One region of the Bacillus sp. V2I10 genome, then DNA from elsewhere that is predicted to be linked to it. Evidence: predicted binding sites of a transcription regulator. Region 1 holds the regulator's gene; the other holds the start of a gene.
The links. The regulator LexA, encoded in region 1, represses DNA repair genes until DNA is damaged. The targets are predictions, from matches to a motif close to CGAACATATGTTCG.
Positions count from the first base shown of each region.

Region 2: QFZ72_RS10105 (DNA polymerase IV) is a predicted target of LexA. The motif match lies at 5,180-5,193, and genes of this name have one in related genera.

Region 1 covers NZ_JAUSYV010000001.1:3,060,757-3,068,193, reverse strand. The annotation lists gene QFZ72_RS15500 (amino acid permease) at 1-938, shown strand, start outside; gene QFZ72_RS15495 (magnesium transporter CorA family protein) at 1,698-3,155, opposite strand; gene lexA (transcriptional repressor LexA) at 3,251-3,871, opposite strand; gene yneA (cell division suppressor protein YneA) at 4,032-4,343, shown strand; gene QFZ72_RS15480 (YneB family resolvase-like protein) at 4,357-5,007, shown strand; gene QFZ72_RS15475 (DUF896 domain-containing protein) at 5,072-5,302, shown strand; gene tkt (transketolase) at 5,478-7,437, shown strand, end outside.
Region 2 covers NZ_JAUSYV010000001.1:1,995,236-2,002,672, forward strand. The annotation lists gene QFZ72_RS10070 (aromatic acid exporter family protein) at 1-252, shown strand, start outside; gene QFZ72_RS10075 (L,D-transpeptidase) at 273-788, shown strand; gene prli42 (stressosome-associated protein Prli42) at 941-1,033, opposite strand; gene mce (methylmalonyl-CoA epimerase) at 1,213-1,629, shown strand; gene QFZ72_RS10090 (acyl-CoA carboxylase subunit beta) at 1,626-3,179, shown strand; gene QFZ72_RS10095 (M20/M25/M40 family metallo-hydrolase) at 3,202-4,326, shown strand; gene msrA (peptide-methionine (S)-S-oxide reductase MsrA) at 4,395-4,922, shown strand; gene QFZ72_RS10105 (DNA polymerase IV) at 5,211-6,452, shown strand; gene gndA (NADP-dependent phosphogluconate dehydrogenase) at 6,570-7,437, shown strand, end outside.

The DNA of each region.
Region 1 (7,437 bases):
TTTCAGTAAAGCTATTTGCAGAAACAGAGTATTGGCTTGCCCTGTTAAAAATCAGTGCAATTGTATTATTTATCATATTTGGCTTAATCATTTTATTAGTACCGTTTCAAGACCATGCTGCAACAGGATTTTCTCATCTTACAAAGCATGGCGGATTTTTCCCTAATGGTATACATGGATTGATTATGGCTATGCTGGTGGTTATTTATTCATACGGCGGTACTGAAATGATAGGCGTTACTTTGGCAGAGGTAAAAAATCCAGAAAAGGTTATACCGAAAGCTGTAAGAGGCACATTGACACGGATTATTTCTTTTTATATTTTACCGTTTTTCGTTATTGTGAGCCTGATCCCCTGGAATCAAGTGAATGGCGTTCCGGAGAGCCCGTTTGTGACGGTGTTTAAAATGATAGGAATTCCATATGCGGATCACATTATGAACGCCATTATATTGTTAGCTATTATTTCTTCTATGAATTCCGGACTATATGCATCGTCGCGTGTACTATATACACAAGCGGTGGATGGACGTATTCCAAAACTATTCGCAAAATTGTCTAAAAGGCAGGTGCCTGTTTATTCGATACTGGCTTGTTCATCTTCGCTGTATGTAGGGGTGCTTATTTCTCTATTTGCTGGGAGCAAGACTTTTAATTATTTAATGGGTTCTCTTGGATATACAGTTTTATGTATTTGGATTATTATTGCGATGGCGCATTTGAAATCTCGCACAAATCAGACACAGCAAGTCAGCTATAATGTTCGCTTTTTTCCTTACACGACTTGGATAGCTCTATTGGCGCTGCTTGCTATATTGATTGGTGTAATTGCGACTACTTCTATTATTGTAACGACTATCACAATCTTAATTTATTTATTCATTACAGCGGCTTACTTTGGAGTCCGTTCACGTTTTGCCAGAAGACAAGCTGCATGATTTTCCTTTTATTAAAGAGAGACACTGCTTATTAAAGAAGCGGTGTCTTTTATTTATATTTTTTGCACTATGAAATAATTTTTAAGTGCATCTATAATTAACGACGTTAAATATCTTTTAAGTAGGAAACTATGAAATCTTTAGAACGAATCATTTGATTTGTGGAAACACTGTTGAGTAAAAAAAGTTGTTTATAAAATAAAAAAGCGTTTAAAAATTGCGTGCCATGAAGTACTGTTGACTGACAATAAAGATGTTTAATTACAAATAAAGTCGTTACATTTTGTTCGGGCCAGTGTGTAAATCAACAAGATGCTTGTTTTAATAGAAGGTTAGAAGTTTAAAGATGAGTAAGTTCATACAGGTAAAAAGAAGGTTTAGACATTCAAACCGTGCAATAACTATTCTATGTGTTTGAACGGTTTTTTCTAATTTCTACATATAAAGTTGCTTTAGGAACACTAGTGAGTTTAACAATGTCTTTCATACTTAATCCATTCGTGTTTCTACTATTATATAATCGTTATATCTCTCTCAAACTGCGCAAAAAGAACTTAAAACATTAATACTCCCCAGTTTTAATTTACTGACGGTATGAAATTCCAATTCATACCGTCTTTTTTTAACAAATATTTTGCTGTTCTATCCATTTAACGTAGTAGAAAAGCTAAAAAATTTATTTTCAATCGATCAATTAATACTAGAAGGTGAAGGAGGGGGCTTTTATTAAGTAATATAGAAAAAAAGCCTCGGCATTACTCAGTCGAGGTTTTCAGATTTTCCCTTATCAAAGTAGTCTTTAAGCAGTCTCATAATTGCTATCCCCGCAAGCACACTTCCCACAGCAATACCTGATAAAGCGACAACGAGCGATATATATTCAAAAACAGAATAACCGGCAAGCTTGCTCCACTCAATTTTCCCCCGCCAGTCTTCAATCACCAGATTCATTCCGTAAATACCGGAGATAACGGTATAAGTCGTTAAGATCAGCAAAAGAGAATTATGACGTTTGCTTGCAAGTTTTTCCTGATTTTGATAAAGACTGTCCATCGTGTTTATTACCTCTTTGTAAAGAGTTTCAATTTTAAAGCGATCTTTCATCATAACAGAAAGCTCTTGTCCTTCAGTCCGGCTGCTGATTTCAGAAAAAATATATTTGGCGGTAAAATTGGCGATCGATCGAATCAGTTTGTCCATTTTTTCTTGTTTTTGGTCAATATAGAGCTGTGAATAGCTGTATGAAAGCTTTAAAAGGACAATTTTATAAAATAAGTGCAGAATCAAGTTGTAATAAAGCTGGCCATACATTTCTTCAGCAATGAGTTTTTCATTTTTGGTGTCTCTGCTGATGCAAGTAAATGTATGGTCGCTGATAATATGAAAACTATCCGGGGACCATCTGTCATAAACATGATCATTTACGTATTTTTCGATATACTTTTGATTGCTTGCAGAGGTGTATGGCTGTTTTTTTTCTTTATATCCATTCATATGTCCGATTCTGAATAAATCGTTATTTGTTATTTGATCATCTGGAGCAGCCGTTAAAAAACTGGATACGAACATCCTTTCATCAATAAAATAAGGGAGGCTGCCCAGATAAGCTGATTGATCATTCTCGCTTTTTTCTATGAAGGGGACGATGAAAGGGCAAAGGTCCTGGAAGATAAAATCCTGTGTCTTGTCAAAACGCTTTTCTCCATTATAGAGAACAGTACCTTTTTCTTCTGTAATTGAGGGCTCTAGAACGCGAAAATGATCCATAAAATCCAGTGCATCACTTAAAGAGATATCTCCATTGGTATTAAAAGGGTCTGTTCGAATCGTTACCATGCCGATAGAGAAAGGACAAAGGTAGATATCAATTGAATGAACTTTCATAGAAAATGAATTGTGCACAGTCTCAAGTCTGCAAGTCAAATTTAAAGGCTTTGAATAACGGTTTATGGCTTTTTCTTTATATTTGTCAGGGAATAAGATTTGTTCTATGTAGGGCATAAAATAATGATTTAAACATTTATGCGGGATATCAATGCTCTCCCCGTAATATATATTTTGCTGATTAACATTTTCAATTGAAAAAAATTCAAACCCGTTGGCTAAGAGCTTCTCAGTTAACTCCTTAATGCCGTCATGAGCCCAAGAAAAGGGAAATATGAATTGGCAATTGGTTCGCAGAATGGTTATTTCATCATAGTTAATTTTGGGATTCATAGGTTACCTCTTCTAAGTTTTATCAACTATTATATTCCCTTTGCTGGAGCGTATAAAACCAAAAAATAAAGATCTTTGCTTAGCAGCAAAGATCTTTAATGAATATTCCGGTAAACCCCAATGACTTTCCCTAAAATCGTAACATTTCGCAGAATAATAGGATCCATAGTTGAATTTTCAGGCTGAAGGCGAATGAAGTCTTTTTCTTTAAAGAAACGTTTTACTGTTGCTTCATCATCTTCTGTCATGGCTACTACGATATCTCCATTATTTGCCGTCTTCTGCTGTTTAACGATAACCATATCCCCGTCCAGAATTCCTGCTTCTATCATACTGTCTCCCATAATTTCGAGCATGAATACTTGATCATCTGCTGCTGCAAACGTATCAGGAAGCGGAAAATATTCCTCAACATTTTCGATGGCTGTTATGGGAGATCCCGCTGTAACCTTACCGATAATCGGAACATTAATAACATTTGATCTTGGAATATGTGAAGTCTCTTCTTCTAAAATTTCAATGGCTCTGGGCTTAGTTGGATCGCGTCTGATTAGTCCCTTGCTCTCTAGTCTGGCCAGATGGCCGTGTACAGTTGAACTAGAAGCAAGGCCGACAGCTTCGCCAATTTCGCGAACAGAAGGCGGATAACCTTTTTTTTGAACTTCTAATTTGATGAAGTTTAAGATATCCTGCTGTCTTTTTGATAATTTTGTCATCTTTTGCACCTCGCGTCCTGTAATTTATGTTGATTATAGCATGTTTTTCTTGTGCATACAAACATAAGTTCGAGAAATCCGTTGACAGAAACGTTTGTTCTCATTATACTGAAAATATCAAAAGTACGAACAAACATTCTATTTCGAGGTGGGGATTATGTTGAAAGAATCATTTTCTTATTTACTCTCATTTTTTATCGTCGTTATTGTCGCTGTCTTTGCTTTGTCTTATACTGGTGAAAAAGACAGAATGGATCACTACGTAAATATAGAAGTTACTGAAGGGGACAGCATCTGGAGCATTGCTGACCAATTTAAAGATCATCACAATCTTTCTAAGACAGATTTTGTCGAGTGGGTACAGGAAAAAAACGGCATGGAGACAGCAGTCATTAAACCTGGTGAACAAGTCTTTATACCAATAGAGAAAACAGCCTATTATGAGGTCAATCAAATAGCCAGCAAGAAATAGGGAAGTGAGAACACTGAACGCCATCATCTATTGCAGAGTCAGCACAGTGAAAGAAGAACAGGAAACATCTCTTTTAAGACAGAAGGAAGAGCTTATAAATCTTTCTGAGCAGCACAGCATGAATATTGTAAAAGTGATTGAAGAGCAGGCCAGCGGCTACGATATAGAGAGAGACGGAATATTTGAACTGTTTGACTGCATCAAAAATCAGCAGGTGGATGCAATCCTGATCCAGGATGAAACAAGGCTTGGGAGGGGAAACGCCAGAATTGCAGTCATTCATTTTCTGCTTAAAGAGGGATTAACACTTTATTCCGTCACGCATAACGGCAGGCTTCTGCTCTCAGAAGCTGATTCCATGGTACTTGAAATCGTCAGCATTGTTGAAGAATATCAGAGAAAAATTCACAATCTGAAAATCAAAAGAGGCATGCAGCGTGCGGTCAAAAATGGGTTTAAGCCTCAAAATAACCTGTCTAATATTCATGGGAGCCCCGGAAAGGACAAGAAAGAGCTTCCTGTATCAGAAATTGTCCGCTTAAAACAAAACAAACTGACCTTTGCAGAAATTGCTGCTACTTTAAGAGGTTTTGGACATGATGTTTCAAAGGCAACGGTACATAGAAGATATCAGGAATATATAAAACAATCAGGAGACCAATAAGTTGTCTTTTACAGTCATTTTTAGTACGATAGCATAGTGAAATCTACAAAAAGGAGTTACCATCATGCTTTCAAAAGAAAAAATGGCTAGAATCAATGAGCTTTCAAAAAAGGCTAAATCAAGCGCTTTGTCACCTGAAGAACTAGCAGAACAGCAGAGCCTGAGACAGGAATACCTGCATGTGTTTCGCGGTTCTATGAAAAATACATTAAAAGGCGTTACGATCCTCGACCCAAACGGTACGGATGTAACACCTCAAAAACTAAAAGATGAGAAGAAGCGAAACCTTCATTAATAAGAGGAATACGTCAATTTGTGATGTATTCCTTTTCAATTTGCACATAATACATTAGAATAGTTTCTTACACATCTTAATGGACTATTACATTTCATGATTAATGGTTGTATCATAAAGTGTGTACCGCTATGATAAGAAAGTAGAATGTTATTTCTGAAAGGATGATCAAATTATGTCACATTCAATTCAAGACTTATCTATTGCTACGATTCGAACATTATCGATCGATGCAATCGAGAAAGCAAATTCAGGACATCCTGGAATGCCTATGGGGGCAGCTCCAATGGCCTACGCGCTTTGGACACAATATATGAATCATAATCCTAAAAACCCGGAATGGTTTAACCGTGACCGTTTTGTTTTATCAGCTGGTCATGGATCTATGCTGCTGTATAGTCTGCTTCATTTGTCAGGCTATGATCTATCTATGGAAGATCTTAAATCTTTCAGACAGTGGGGAAGTAAAACTCCAGGCCACCCTGAATTCCATCACACAGCTGGTGTTGATGCAACGACAGGTCCATTAGGCCAGGGAATCGGCATGGCTGTAGGAATGGCCATGGCAGAGCGCCATCTTGCACATACATACAATAAAGAATCATATCCTGTAGTAGACCATTACACATACGCTATTTGCGGAGATGGAGACTTAATGGAGGGTATCTCTTCTGAAGCAGCTTCTCTTGCAGGTCACCTGAAGCTTGGCAAATTAGTCGTATTATATGATTCAAATGATATTTCTCTTGATGGCGACTTAGATCGATCATTCTCTGAAAATGTTGAAGATCGTTTCAAATCTATCGGATGGCAGGTCATCCGTGTTGAAGACGGCAATAATTTAGAAGAGATTTCTAAAGCAATCGAAGCCGCTAAACAAGATGAAACTCATCCAACGTTAATTGAAGTGAAAACAACAATCGGCTACGGATCTCCAAATATGTCCGGAAAGTCTGACGTACATGGCAAGCCGCTTGGGATTGACGAAATTAAATTGACAAAAGAAGCTTATGCTTGGACATTTGAAGAAGACTTTTATGTTCCAGAAGAAGTTTATGCTCATTTCAAGGAATCTGCTGAACAATTCGGATCTAAGAAAGAGCAGGAATGGAATGATCTTTTCGAAAGCTATAAAAAAGAATATCCAGAGCTTGCAAAACAGCTGAACGCCGGAATCAATGGCGAATTGCTTGAAAACTGGGACGAGGCAGTACCGGTGTATGAAGAGGGAAAAGCTCTTGCATCACGTGCATCCTCAGGTGAGGTATTAAATGTACTGGCAAAAAATATTCCTTATATCTTTGGAGGATCAGCTGATTTAGCGGGTTCTAACAATACATCCATTAAAGGAGCTGCTGATTTCACAGCAGAAGATTACAGCGGCCGTAATATTTGGTTTGGTGTACGTGAATTTGCAATGGGTGCTGCATTAAATGGGATGGCTTTGCATGGCGGCCTGCGAGTATATGGAGGAACATTCTTTGTATTCTCAGATTACCTTCGTCCGGCAATCCGTTTAGCTGCACTTATGGGACTTCCTGTAACGTATGTATTTACACATGACAGCATTGCTGTTGGGGAAGATGGACCAACCCATGAGCCGATTGAACAGCTTCCATCTCTGCGTGCAATGCCTAATTTATCAGTAATCCGCCCGGCAGATGGTAATGAGACTGCTGCAGCATGGCGCATTGCATTAGAGTCAGAAACGTCACCAACTGCACTTGTACTGACAAGACAAAACTTAAAAACAATTAAAGGTACTTCTGAAACAGCTTATGATGGCGTTTCTAAGGGAGCTTACACGATTTCAGCAAGCAAAAAAGAAACAGCAGATGCCTTGTTATTAGCTACAGGTTCTGAAGTTGGCCTTGCGGTTGAAGCTCAGGATGCCCTGCTTAAAGAAGGTATAGATGTTGCTGTTGTCAGCATGCCATCATGGAACCGATTTGAAAGTCAATCAAAAGAGTACCGTGAATCCGTTCTTCCTAAGGCTGTTAAAAAACGTCTTGCGATTGAAATGGCAGCTCCACTGGGCTGGGAACGCTATACTGGAGATGAGGGCGATGTTCTTGCGATTAACCAGTTCGGCGCATCTGCACCTGGAAATAAAATTATGAAAGAGTATGGCTTTA
Region 2 (7,437 bases), 1.1 Mb from region 1:
ATTATCGCTGACTTTATTCAGGAAGTGAGAGAAGCGATACATCCTGGAAATACGGCACACAAGTTTTTAGTCAAGCTGCATCATATGAGAAAAAGCTTTGAAGAGATGCCGCTTCCTGAAACACGCGAAGAATTTGAAGCAAGAGCTGCTCTCTTGCACTTTGTGCGGGAAATGGAGCAGTATCTTGTCTTAAAAAGTCAGTTTAAAGGCATAATTGCAGAGCATGAATTTCGCCCTTCCCGTGCAACATAAAGAAAAAAGGGTGATTCATAATGAAGGCATTGCTTCTTTTCATCATGTTCCTTTCTCCGCTTTGGCCGCTTGGTGAAAATCCATCTGTCGGCGATCCTTATATCATTATCAATAAGCAGACAAACGAACTTGCATTTATTGATAATGGTCAGGTAGTGAAAGTATTTGACGTTGCTACAGGCAAGAATGAAGAGCTTACACCCGAAGGCGAATTTACCATCACCGTGAAAGCGGCAGATCCGTATTACCGAAAAAAGAACATTCCGGGCGGTGACCCTAAAAATCCGCTCGGCACCAGGTGGATTGGATTTGATGCGGAAGATTCAGATGGCAGAACGTACGGCATTCACGGAACGAATAATGAAGATTCAATTGGCACCTTTGTTACACAGGGATGTGTGCGCATGTACAATGAGGAAGTAGAAATTCTGTTTGAACATATTCCAATTGGAACAAAAGTATTTATAACAAAAAACGCCAAGCCGTTTGAAGAAATTGCTGCTGAAAAAGGAGCAATGAAAAAAGGTGATTCCTGACCCGAGGGAATCACCTTTTTTATTTTTTAATGTCGGTCATATGCCGATTACGATTTTTCACGATGTCAGGCTCCGGCAGTAAAGGAAAAAGCGCCTTTTCTGCCGGAGCCTTATCTGTCTGTCGGAGCTAAACGGGCAAAGCCGCTTTTCTATTAAAACCACATACTCATTCCAGCAAGTAAAGTCGTGGCAATCATTACGGCAAGCATCAGATAAATAACCACTTTTTGAAATCTTTTAGACATAATTTTCACTCCTATATAGGATTCTATCTATATTTTAACGTGAATAAATGGGTTGGACAAGGGATGAGATATGAACAAAATTGCACATTTTAGTCGAAGCAGCAGGAATTTTGACAGCTAATAAAGAAGTAAGTCATGTTCATAGGAGTTAAGCGTTTTCATCAAGAGGAGGGGAAAAGATGATTAAAAAGGTAGATCACATAGGGGTAGCTGTTCGTTCGATTTCTGAGGTGCTTCCGTTTTATGAGGAAACTCTCGGTTTACAGCTTCAAGGCATTGAACACGTAAAAGAACAAAAGGTGAACGTCGCTTTTTTGAAAATAGGCGATACCAAAATTGAATTACTTGAGCCCACTTCTGAGGACAGTGCTGTAGCCAAATTTATTGAAAAACAGGGAGAAGGCATACATCATTTGGCTTTGGGAGTGGATGATATAAAGAAAAGGATTGAAGAATTGAGGGTAAATGGAGTGAAAATGATTGATGAAACTCCAAGGAACGGTGCAGGCGGCGCTGCCATTGCCTTTTTGCATCCGAAATCTGCAAACGGAGTATTAGTGGAACTATGTGAAAAGAGAGAGGGTACAGTTCTATGAGCATTGATATTTTCGATAAAATAAATGAATTATATGATCGAAGACGTGAAGTGGAAATGGGCGGCGGAGATGAGCGCATTGAAAAACAGCATGAAAAAGGAAAGCTGACAGCAAGAGAGCGCATCGATCTTCTCGTTGATAAAGGAACATTCGTTGAAATGAATCCATTCATAGAGCACCGGTGCAATGACTTTGGTCTGAGCGGGAAAAAAGGGCCGGGTGACGGAGTCGTCACAGGCTACGGCAAAGTGAACGGACGACCTGTCTATTTATTTTCACAGGACTTTACGGTTTTTGGAGGAGCCCTTGGAGAGATGCATGCAAAGAAAATTGCTGCGGTTATGGACCTGGCAGCAAAAAGCGGAACGCCGTTCATTGGCCTTAACGACTCCGGAGGTGCTAGAATTCAGGAAGGTGTGGTATCATTAGATGGATATGGGCAGATTTTTTACCGCAATACCATCTACTCGGGCGTAATACCGCAAATTTCGGTTATCCTTGGTCCGTGTGCAGGCGGTGCCGTATATTCTCCTGCAATTACAGACTTTGTCTTTATGGTCGAGAAAACAAGTCAAATGTTTATAACAGGTCCTAAAGTGATTGAAACGGTAACAGGCGAAAAAATCAGTTCCGAAGATTTAGGCGGAGCTAAAGTACATAATACGATCAGCGGAAATGCCCATTTTTCAGGCGAAACAGAAGAAGAGGTGCTTTCTCAAGTCCGGAAATTAATCACCTATTTGCCGCAGAATAATCAGGAGAAAGCGCCGATTTTGCCATTCGATGATGATGCGGATTATCGTCCGAACCTGACAGACTGCATCCCATTTGATGCCCTCAGGCCTTATGATGTTCGAGTGGTTATTCAAGAAGTGGCTGATGCCGATTCTTTTTATGAAGTGCAAAAGGACTTTGCAAAAAATATAGTTGTCGGTTTTGCGAGAATAAAAGGTGAGGTCGTTGGACTCGTCTGCAATCAGCCAAAATACATGGCCGGCGGACTTGATATTGATTCTTCGGATAAAGCTTCCCGCTTCATCCGGTTTTGTGATTCGTTCCAGATTCCGATTATTACGTTTGAAGATGTTACTGGGTTTTTCCCTGGTATTAAGCAAGAGCACGGGGGAATCATCAGACACGGGGCAAAGATTTTGTATGCCTATTCAGAAGCAACCGTTCCTAAATTGACGGTTATTTTGCGAAAAGCCTACGGCGGAGCATACGTTGCACTGAACAGCAAATCGATTGGAGCGGATCTTGTTTTTGCATGGCCGAATGCCGAGATTGCCGTGATGGGTCCTCAGGGTGCTGCGAATATCATTTTCGCTAAAGAAATTGAAAACAGCGATAATCCTGAAGAGACAAGAGCAAATAAAATCGAAGAATACAGAGAGAAGTTCGCAAATCCTTATGTTGCTGCGAGTCAGGGTATGGTTGATGATGTCATTGATCCGCGGGATACAAGAATTAAATTGATTCAGGCACTTGAAATGCTCCGGACAAAGCAAGAGCAAAGACCTGCCAAAAAGCATGGGAACATTCCGCTTTAATACACTTTATGGAGGAATACATATGGTTAATCAAGAACGCTTAGTTAATGAATTTCTGGAGCTTGTGCAAATTGATTCAGAAACGAAATTCGAAACAGAAATTGCAAAAGTATTAAAAGAAAAGTTTTCATCACTTGGTGTTCATGTTGTTGAAGATGATACAACGGGTGTTACCGGACATGGTGCAGGAAATTTAATTTGTACTCTGGAAGCTGTAAAAGACGGAGTAGATCCGATTTATTTTACTTCACATATGGACACTGTTGTTCCTGGAAAAGGCATTAAGCCCTCTATTAAAGATGATTATATTGTGACAGACGGTACGACGATTTTAGGTGCTGATGATAAAACAGGTTTATCCGCGATGCTTGAAGCCGTTCGTGTGTTGAAGGAAAATAACATCTCTCATGGAAAAATCGAATTTATTATTACTGCCGGTGAAGAATCAGGTCTTGTAGGCGCGAAAGCCATTGATGGATCTCAAATCACGGCAAAATTCGGATATGCATTAGACAGTGATGGAAAAGTCGGGACAATTATTGTTGCAGCTCCAACACAAGCTAAAGTAAAAGCAGCCATCTTTGGCAAGACGGCTCATGCTGGTGTCGCCCCTGAAAAAGGCGTATCTGCGATCACCATTGCTGCAAAAGCAATTGCTAAAATGCCCTTAGGCAGAATTGATCATGAAACAACAGCTAACATTGGCCGTTTTGAAGGAGGCACGCAAACAAACATCGTTTGCGATCAAGTGAATATTTTAGCTGAAGCAAGATCTTTGGTTCCTGAGAAAATGGAAGCTCAAGTGGCGAAAATGAAAGAAGCTTTTGAAAGTGCTGCTGCTGAAATGGGCGGACGCGCTGAAGTGGATATTGAAGTGATGTATCCCGGCTTTAAATTTGGCGAGGGAGATCATGTTGTTGAAGTCGCTAAAAAAGCGGCTGCAGCAATCGGCCGAACAAGCGAGCTTCAAACAAGCGGCGGTGGCAGCGATGCCAATGTTATTGCCGGGTTTGACATTCCAACTGTGAATTTGGCAGTCGGGTATGAAGATATTCATACAACCAATGAAAAGATGCCGATAGAAGAGCTTGTGAAAACAGCAGAGCTTGTTGTCGCGATCATTGAGGAAGTAGCTAAAGGCGAATAATCCAAAAAGAATGGCAGGCGCAGCGATCGCTCCTGCTGTTTCTTATTTCAGAAATAGAGGTGTTCAGCATGAAAAAGAAAGAAAAAGCAACTTTTGCCGGAGGATGCTTCTGGTGTATGGTGAAGCCGTTTGACGAGCAGCCAGGCATCATTGAGGTTGTTTCTGGCTATACAGGAGGAACATTAGAAAATCCTTCTTATGAACAAATTAAAACAGGTGAAACAGGCCACCTGGAAGCTGTGGAAATTACATTTGAACCTGAAGTATTTTCATATGAAAGACTGCTCGAGTTATATTGGCCGCAAATTGATCCGACAGATGATGGCGGACAGTTCTTTGACCGGGGCAGCCAGTACCGCACAGCCATTTTTTATCATACAGAACAGCAGAAGCTAAAAGCAGAGCAGTCAAAAACTGCGATTGAAGAGAGCGGCCGCTTTAAGAAACCGATTGTAACGGAAATCCTTCCGGCAGCTCCTTTTTACCATGCAGAAGAATACCATCAAAAGTTTTATGCTAAAAATCCGGAGAAATATAAGCAAGAAAGAGAAGAATCCGGAAGAGAAGAATTTATAAAGAAAAATTGGAATCAGTAAAAAAAAGCCCGCTGCCTTATAACAAGACAGCGGGCTTTTTTAAGGTTTAATAACGTACTTGCGCTTATCTTAATGTGCCGATAATAGTTTGTCAAAGTGTGCAGCAGGGTACTTTCCTTATTAAGAAGAACGGTTCTGATTCTTGCCATTACAATAGGGTCCGTTCGGAGTTAAAGTACAGCAGAAAAAAATGAACAGCCGCACCGCCGCCATTCATCTGATGGCGGCTTTTTTAGATTATATGATAAAATGAAAAGAGAACGATTGTTTGGAAAGAAGATGAATAAGATGAAAGAGCTAAGTGGACCTAGAGTAATTTTACATGTGGACATGAACAGCTTTTATGCATCTGTTGAAATGGCATTTGACCCCGAACTTAGAGGAAAGCCGCTTGCAATTGCAGGAAACGTAGAAGAACGAAAAGGAATTGTGGTTACTTGCAGTTATGAAGCGAGGGCTAAGGGAGTGAAAACGACCATGCCGCTTTGGCAGGCGAAACGGCATTGTCCTGAACTGATTGTCCGAAAACCAAACTTTGACCGTTACAGAAAAGCCTCTAAAGCCATGTTCGGCCTTTTAAGGGAGTTTACACATCTGGTAGAGCCCGTTTCAATTGATGAAGGATATATGGATTTAACGGAGTTTTTAAAGGAGGGCAATCCTCTTCAAATCGCTAAGACCATTCAGGACAGGCTGATGGAAGAGCTTTTGCTGCCGGCAAGCATTGGCGTAGCACCTAATAAATTTCTCGCCAAAATGGCATCCAACATGAAAAAACCCCTCGGCATCACTGTACTCAGAAAGCGGGAGCTGGGTAAGACTCTTTGGCCGCTTCCTGTTAGCGAAATGCATGGGGTTGGAGAAAAAACGGCCGAGAAATTAAAAACAATTGGTATTCAAACGATAAAAGACCTTGCAGGTGCTGATGCGATTGGATTAAAGCAGCTTCTCGGAATCAACGGCGAGCGCCTGAAAAAAAGAGCAAATGGAATAGATGATAGAGAGGTAAACCCTGACTCCATCTATGATTTTAAAAGCATCGGAAACTCAACTACTTTATCAAAAGATACGACAGAGGCCAGAATTCTGTATGAAACTCTGAACCGTCTGTCACATTCGGTAAGCAGCAGAATGAAACGAAAGGATGTTCTCGGCACGAAAATCTTTACGACGATTCGTTATTCTGACCGAAGCACATATACTCGTAGTAAGAAACTGAATAACCCCATTGTTGAGACAGAGGATATTCTTACACATGCTAAAGCGCTGTTTGATAAGCATTGGACGGGTGAACCAATCCGGCTCCTTGGAGTAACATGCCAGGATCTTGTTCCGAAAGAGGATGCTTATAAGCAGCTGGATCTTTTTTCTTTTCAGGAGGACGCAAAAAAAGAACCGCTTTACAAAACCATTGAAGATATTAATAGAAAATACGGCAGCAGCATGGTCAAACGCGGGATGAAAGTGGACAAATCAGAAGATGATAAAACAAGCGGCACAAGTTTTAATAAAGATTTTTTAAGGGAATGATTAATGCGCTTTACTTGATAAAAGCAAGGCTCCTGTGTTATTTTTACATGAAGAATCCATGTGACTGTATGCATGAACTCTGTATATAAAAAATTGATTGAGAAGGGAAGTATCATAATGTCAAAACAGCAAATTGGCGTCATCGGTTTGGCCGTCATGGGCAAAAACCTCGCTCTTAATATAGAAAGCCGCGGATATTCCGTATCGGTTTATAATCGTTCTTCTGATAAAACAGAAGAGATGCTGAAAGAAAACAGCGGTAAAAATCTGGTTGGTACATACAGCATTGAAGAATTTGTTCAATCACTTGAAACTCCCCGCAAAATTTTGCTGATGGTCAAAGCGGGCTTTGCAACAGATGCTACAATAGAACAATTGCTTCCCCATTTAGATAAAGGGGATATTTTAATTGACGGCGGAAACACGCTGTATACAGACACACAGCGCCGCAACAAGGAGCTTGCCGAGAGCGGCATACACTTCATCGGCACTGGCGTATCCGGCGGTGAAGAAGGGGCACTTAAAGGGCCATCAATTATGCCTGGCGGCCAAAAAGAAGCCTTCGATCTAGTAAAGCCTATTTTCGAAGCGATTTCTGCAAAAGTTGATGGTGATCCATGTACTACATACATCGGTCCTGATGGTGCTGGCCATTATGTGAAAATGGTTCATAACGGCATTGAATACGGCGACATGCAGCTGATTTCAGAAGCTTATTTTATTTTGAAAAATGTTCTAGGTCTATCTGCAGAGGAATTGCATGAAGTATTTGCGGACTGGAATCAAGGCGAGCTTGACAGCTATTTAATTGAAATCACAGCTGACATCTTCACTAAAACGGATGAAGAAACCGGAAAGCCGCTTGTTGACGTCATTTTAGATACTGCAGGCCAAAAAGGCACTGGAAAATGGACAAGCAAAAGCGCCCTTGATTTAGGTGTTCCGCTGCCGATTATTACAGAATCAGTTTTTGCACGATTCATTT